Allochromatium vinosum DSM 180: one gene and its partner. The protein of the gene in region 2 binds, or shares a complex with, the protein of the main gene of each other region. Links are inferred from orthologs where the notes say so. Each region holds a gene or a part of one and is shown on either strand. Other genes may lie near its edges. The genes, in order: pabB and ALVIN_RS00845.

Evidence for each region.
Region 1: the proteins of ALVIN_RS00845 (region 2) and pabB are in contact, whole or in part, in a solved structure (PDB 8RP0), measured with the Escherichia coli proteins. The link is inferred for Allochromatium vinosum DSM 180 from one-to-one orthologs.

Annotation. Positions count from the first base shown.
Region 1 is NC_013851.1:3,171,350-3,174,561, forward strand. Bases 194-3,087 are described here. They hold pabB (aminodeoxychorismate synthase component I), read left to right. Parts: upstream 194-900; coding sequence 901-2,274; downstream 2,275-3,087. Other genes in these bases: ALVIN_RS13995 (methyl-accepting chemotaxis protein), read right to left, coding at 194-703; ALVIN_RS14005 (hypothetical protein), read right to left, coding at 2,559-3,087. Outside these bases: more of ALVIN_RS13995, read right to left, coding at 1-193; more of ALVIN_RS14005, read right to left, coding at 3,088-3,212. UniProt on the Escherichia coli protein: Part of a heterodimeric complex that catalyzes the two-step biosynthesis of 4-amino-4-deoxychorismate (ADC), a precursor of p-aminobenzoate (PABA) and tetrahydrofolate.
Region 2 is NC_013851.1:177,621-180,764, forward strand. Bases 98-2,923 are described here. They hold ALVIN_RS00845 (anthranilate synthase component II), read left to right. Parts: upstream 98-1,132; coding sequence 1,133-1,714; downstream 1,715-2,923. Other genes in these bases: ALVIN_RS00840 (putative nucleotidyltransferase substrate binding domain-containing protein), read right to left, coding at 98-970; trpD (anthranilate phosphoribosyltransferase), read left to right, coding at 1,716-2,738; trpC (indole-3-glycerol phosphate synthase TrpC), read left to right, coding at 2,764-2,923. Outside these bases: more of ALVIN_RS00840, read right to left, coding at 1-97; more of trpC, read left to right, coding at 2,924-3,144. UniProt on the Escherichia coli protein: Part of a heterodimeric complex that catalyzes the two-step biosynthesis of 4-amino-4-deoxychorismate (ADC), a precursor of p-aminobenzoate (PABA) and tetrahydrofolate.

The DNA of each region.
Region 1 (3,212 bases), 3.0 Mb from region 2 along the record:
GCGCCACGGCATCGGCGACGTGATTGATGCGCTCGGCGATGGCGTGCAGATAGGTCACGACCTGACCGACGGTGGCTTGGCCATCCTCGGCCTCGCTCGCCGTGGTCGTGGCCAGATCGAGCACCGACTGCATCTCCCGGTTGACGCTCGCCAGATCCTGCTGACTGGAGGCCAGATTGGACAGCAGGTTGGTGCTGTTGAGTGCCTGAGTGCGTTCGAGCAGCCGGTAGCGTCCATGGGTGCGTTCGCGTTCAGCGCATTCGGCACGCAATCGTTCGCACTGCTTCAGTGCCTGCTCGAAGTCGCCCGACCAGTCGCGGTCGAGCTGTTGTCTGAGGGTTTCGAGTCCCGTGGCGCTCCCGCCGGTCGGGGTCTGAAAATAGACCTCCAGACGGTCCAGAAGGTCGTTCATTCCCCAGCAGAGACGGGCGATCTCGTCCTCGCACTGAAGGTGGGTGATGCGCTGCACGAACCGGCCGCGACCGGCCTGTTCGATCACCTGGGTCAGACGCGACAGGGGCGCGAAACCGCGTTGCAAGGAACGCTGCCCCCAGCCCGCGAGTCCGATGGCCGGAATCAGGATCAAGACCGTCCAGGGGACGAGCGCGGGAGCGAGCCAGGCGAGCACCGGAGCGACCAAGGTCAGCCCCGCGAGCGACCAGAGTAGCCATGAGATCCTCGATTGCAGGGGCGAGTGCGTCATGGAGACGAGTCCTGTGCGATAAGGGGGCTGGAAGGGAATCGAGGCGCCTGATCGTTGATCGTCAGCGATCGGGCCATCCGGCAGGCCGAGACCGATGGGCGATCATGCTACGATGGACCGCCCGGACCGACAAGCCTTGGCGGACGCGAGGCGCGCACAGTCGGCGACATTCCGTTCATACGATCGTTTCCCGCCCGATGACCCCTTTGATTCGCGATTTCGAGTATCGACCCGATGCCGGCTCCTGCATGGAGCGACTGCTCGACCATCCCTGGCCGGTGTGGCTCGACAGCGGGCGTCCGTTCAGCGATCAGGGTCGCTTCGACATCCTGACGGCCGATCCGGTCGCGACACTGGTCACGCGCGGCGCTGAAAGTACGTGGTGTGCCCATGGCTCGACGGGGCGCTCGCACGCCGACCCGCTCGATCTGTTGGGCGAGCTCCTGGGGCCGAAGCGTGAGACCGTCCCCGGATTGCCCTTCGTCGGCGGGGCGATCGGCTATTTCGGCTATGACCTGGCGCGCCGCTTCGTGCCGCTGCCGAGTCTGGCACACGATGCCGAGCGCCTGCCTGAGCTGGCTGTGGGGGTCTATGACTGGGCCTTGATCCTGGATCACGTCGCGCGGCGTGCCTGTCTGGTCGGCTGGGATGCGCGTCGGCTCGACACCTGGGCGGCGCGGTTGTCGGCGCCGGTCGCGCGCCGGGTTCGCGAGCCGTTCCGGACGCTCGGCCCGGTGGAGTCCAATCTGACGCACGCGGGCTATCTTCAGGCGCTGGCAAGGATTCGGGACTATCTGATCGCGGGCGACTGTTATCAGGTCAATTTTGCCCAGCGCTTCGCCGCTCCGGTCACGGGTGATCCCTGGACGGCCTATCAGCGACTGCGGGCGCTCAACGCCGCGCCCTTCAGTGCCTATCTGAGCACGCCTGATGCGCAGATTCTGTGTTCCTCGCCTGAGCGCTTTCTCCAGGTCCGGGACGGCTGGGTCGAGACCCGCCCGATCAAGGGCACGCGCCCGCGCTCGACCGATCCGGTTGAGGATGCGCGTCTGGCCGAGTCGCTGCGTCTGAGTGCCAAGGATCGGGCTGAGAATGTGATGATCGTCGATCTGCTGAGGAATGATCTGGGGCGGGTGTGTGCGACCGGGAGCGTTCGGGTGCCGGCGCTGTTCGAGATCGAGCGTTTCGCCCGCGTCCATCATCTGGTCAGCACCGTTGCTGGGCGCCTGGATGCCGGACGCACGGCGCTCGATCTACTGCGCGCGGCCTTCCCCGGCGGTTCGATCACGGGCGCGCCCAAACGCCGCGCCATGGAGATCATCGAGGAACTGGAACCCAACCGGCGCGGTGTCTATTGCGGGGCTATCGGTTATCTGGGCTTCGATGGGGCGATGGATACCAACATCGTCATTCGTACCCTGGTCCACGCCGACAGCGTCGCCCGCTTCTGGGCCGGCGGCGGCATCGTCATCGATTCCGACCCCGAGTCCGAGTATCGCGAGACCTATCACAAGGCGGCACCCTTGCTCGATTTACTCCAATCGGCCGTTCAACATAACGCCTCGACTTAGCGGCATTCCCGTACAACCGAGGATGGGTATTATGGATGCCGTTAGCGTTAGTCAGTTTGGAGACAATCTAAAAAGTCTCGTAGAGCAGGCAATTAGCGGGCATGAACCGCTTAGGGGTCATTCGCCGTTCCGGCGAGGACTTTTTCGTGGCCAATGCGGAAGACTGGGAGCGCGAGCAGTAAACTCTTTACATTCTGAGGTTCCCTCGGTTTTTCGGGTTCAACCACTTGTTAGGAAATCGATACCGACACCGACTCGAGCGACCCAAAAACCAAAAACGGTGGTTAAATAGTCCGGAATGCTTTGGCCTCGTCAAGACCGTTAAAGCTTTGCAGCCGTAGTGCAATCTCGATTAACACGATCCGAGCGAGGTAGGCAGCATGCTGCCGCTCAACCGCGAATGATTCCAGCCTGTCGTAGTGCGTTCCATGAAGTATCTGCGACCGGCCATGATCATAGATATCCTTGATTAATTGCTCTAGGGTGCGAGGGCGGACACCCTGTACCACCTGCGTATTTCTATCTGTGCCGGTAAGATGGACTACCATATCTCGAATGCCAACGTTCTTGCCTCCGCAGCACAACACATCAAGACAGGTACCAAGCTTAGCCAACGCTATCGCATCACTTGACTCACGGCATCCCTCACCGTACCAATCCAGTGCTGTCGCCCATCGATTAGCAAGTTTTGGATGTGGGTGATTAGCCGGATCTACCAATCCATCTAGAATTGCTGCAAATGCCGGAATGATTTCCTTCATGTCAGCCACTGCTTGGCTCACCCGTTGAGGGGGCTGTATGGGAATCCGCTTCCCGAGTGAGCCGCCCGGTAACCAGAGAAACCCTTGGGTTTCGACCAGACTATTGCTTCCGACAGGGGGCAAGCGCTCGTCTTGAAGCGCCTGCTGCAGAAAACACTCGGGAGCTCCAAACCCTAA
Region 2 (3,144 bases):
TGGCGCTGATCGCCTGTCCGACCTGGGTCGCCGTCGCTCCACCCAGGATCAGATGCACCTGTAATTCGGCGATCTTGGCTCCGATCTGGGCCAGGGTCTCGATGGAATCGGCGCGATGGATGTCGCCGACCAGATAGATCGAGTTGGCGCTCTGGAAACGGGTGAAGTCGGTCGATGAGATCAGCCCCACGACCCGTCCGTTCTCCACCACCGGCAGATGGTGCACATTGAGCCGGGTCATGGCGATGAGCGCCTGGAAACCGAGCGTATCCATGTCGACCGTGGTCAGCTTCTCGGTCATGATCGCGCGCACCGGCTGATCGGTCGCCAGCCCCGCCGCGACACAGCGATTGCGCAGATCGCGGTCGGTGATCATGCCGGCCAGATGTTCGCCGTCCATGATCAGGAGCGAGGAGACATGGTGCTCGGACATGATGCGCGCGGCGTCACGGATACTGGTCTCGGGACGGGTCGCGATGGGCGCGCGCTGGACCATGTCGCGCACCTGTACCGTCATCAGCCCGGTGCCGCTGGATGGCGACTCGGTCACCACGTCGAGCGCCTTGCGCAACCGGCGCGAGGTCGACTGCTCGAAGTGTTCGGCGAAGGCGGGGTGCGCGGCGCGCAGCTCGGTCAGATCCGCGCAGGGCAGGGCATAGACGAGCGTGTCCTCGGCGGTGTTGCCCTGGAAACGTGGTTCGTCCTCCGAGATCCGGCAGTGCTGTTCGCACAGATCGCCCTCGGCCAGCTTGCCGACCAACTCGCCGCGCGTGTTGCGCAGCTCCACCGCGCCGCGGCGCAGGATGTAGAGACAGGGCGAATCGGCCGCCTCGGGCGGAAAGGGCGTGCCGCGACGGAAATAGCGCACCGACAGACGTCGTGGAAGACGGGCCAGCGTCTCCTCGGGCAGTTGATCGAACGGCGGATGACTGGCCAGGAATTCCTGGATCTCGATCAGTTCGACATCCATCGGTTGTTCTCACGCTTGCGGAATGGAACGAGGTTCGGGTCGAGCCGGTATTGAAACATGAATCGCGAACGTTCGGGCGAGTGCCGTATCACGCCGGTTTCGTTCGCGGGGCGTTTCGGCGAGAATGCCGCGTCGTCCCAAGAATCCAAGGATGCCCTGTCTATGCTGCTGATGATCGACAACTACGATTCCTTCACCTACAACCTGGTGCAGTATTTCGGCGAGCTGGGTGCCGAGGTGAAGGTCGTCCGCAACGACGAGCTGACGGTCGAGGAGGCGGTCGCGCTCGCGCCCGAACGGGTCGTGATCTCGCCCGGTCCCTGCACGCCGCACGAGGCCGGGATCTCGGTGGCCCTGATCGAGCGTCTGGCCGGCGCGGTGCCGATCCTCGGCGTCTGTCTGGGGCATCAGTCGATCGGTCAGGCGTTCGGCGGGCGCATCGTCAAGGCGCCCGAGGTCATGCACGGCAAGACCTCGCCGGTGTATCACAGTGATCAAGGCGTCTTCAACACTCTGCCCAATCCCTTCGGGGCCACGCGCTATCACTCGCTGGTGATCGAACCCGAGACCCTGCCGGACTGCCTGGAAGTCACGGCCTGGACTCAGAACCCGGATGGTACGCGCGAATGCATCATGGGTGTGCGTCATCGCACGCTGCCGATCCAGGGCGTGCAGTTCCATCCCGAATCCATCCTCACCGAACAGGGCCATCGTCTGCTCCAGAACTTCCTGGAGGACCGCTGACATGGAACTCAAGGACGCCATCACGCGCTGTATCGAACGCCGTGATCTCAGTGGCGACGAGATGAGCGCGGTGATGCGCCGCATCATGACCGGCGGTGCCACCCCGGCCCAGATCGCCGGCTTCCTGATCGCGCTGCACATGAAGGGCGAGAGCGTGACCGAGATCGCCGCCGCCGCCGCCGTGATGCGCGAACTGGCCACCGGGGTCGATCTCTGCGGACTGGATCACACCGTCGACATCGTCGGCACCGGGGGCGACTGTTCGGGCACTTTCAACGTCTCGACCACCAGCATGTTCGTCGCCGCCGCCGCCGGCTGCCATGTCGCCAAGCACGGCAACCGCTCGGTCTCCAGCAAGTCCGGCGCGGCCGACGTGCTGGAAGCGGCCGGGCTCCGGCTCGATCTCACCGCCGAGCAGGTCGCCCGCTGCGTGCGCGAGGTCGGGGTCGGCTTCATGTTCGCGCCCGGTCATCACAGCGCCATGAAGCACGCCGTCGTTCCCCGGCGCGAGCTGGGCGTGCGCACCATTTTCAATGTCCTGGGGCCGCTGACCAACCCGGCGCGGGTACCCAATCAGGTGCTCGGCGTCTTCAGCGCCGAGTTGCTCGAACCGCTCGCCCTGGTGCTGCAACGGCTCGGCAGCCGGCACGTGCTGGTGGTCCACGCGCGCGACGGACTCGACGAGATCAGCATCGCCGACAGCACGGATGTGGCTGAACTGCGCGATGGCGAAGTCCGTGTCTACAGTCTGCGGCCCGAGGATTTCGGACTCCAGCGCGCGCCGCTGGAGGCGATCCGCGTGTCGGGTCCGGCCGAGAGTCTGGCGCTGCTGCTGAGCGTGCTCGCCGGTGAACCCGGACCCGCGCGCGACATCGTGCGGCTCAACGCCGGTGCAGCCATCTATGCCGCCGGGCGTGCCGGCTCGCTCGCCGAGGGCGTGACCGTGGCGGCTCAGGTGATCGACAGCGGTGAGGCCCAGCGACGCCTGGAACGTCTGGTCGCCCTGACCAAGCGCTTCGATTGACCCTTCACAGATGACGCAAAGGCTCATGACCGATACCCCGGATATCCTGAAAAAGATCGTTCAGCGCAAGATCGAGGAAATCAGCGAGCGGCGCATACGCCGCTCAGACGCCGATCTGAGCGCGGCGCTGGCCGATGTCGGGCCGGTGCGTGGTTTCGCCGCCGCGCTTCAAACGCGGGTCGCGGCCGGTGAGCCGGCGGTGATCGCCGAGGTCAAGAAAGCCAGTCCGAGCAAGGGCGTGCTGCGTGCCGACTTCCATCCGGCGGAGATCGCGGCGGGCTATGAACGCGGCGGTGCGGCCTGTCTCTCGGTGCTGACCGATGTGGACTTCTTCCAGGGCGCCGATGCCTATCTCCAGGAGGCGCGCGCCGCCTGTGCGCTTCCGGTCATCCGCAAGGACTTCATC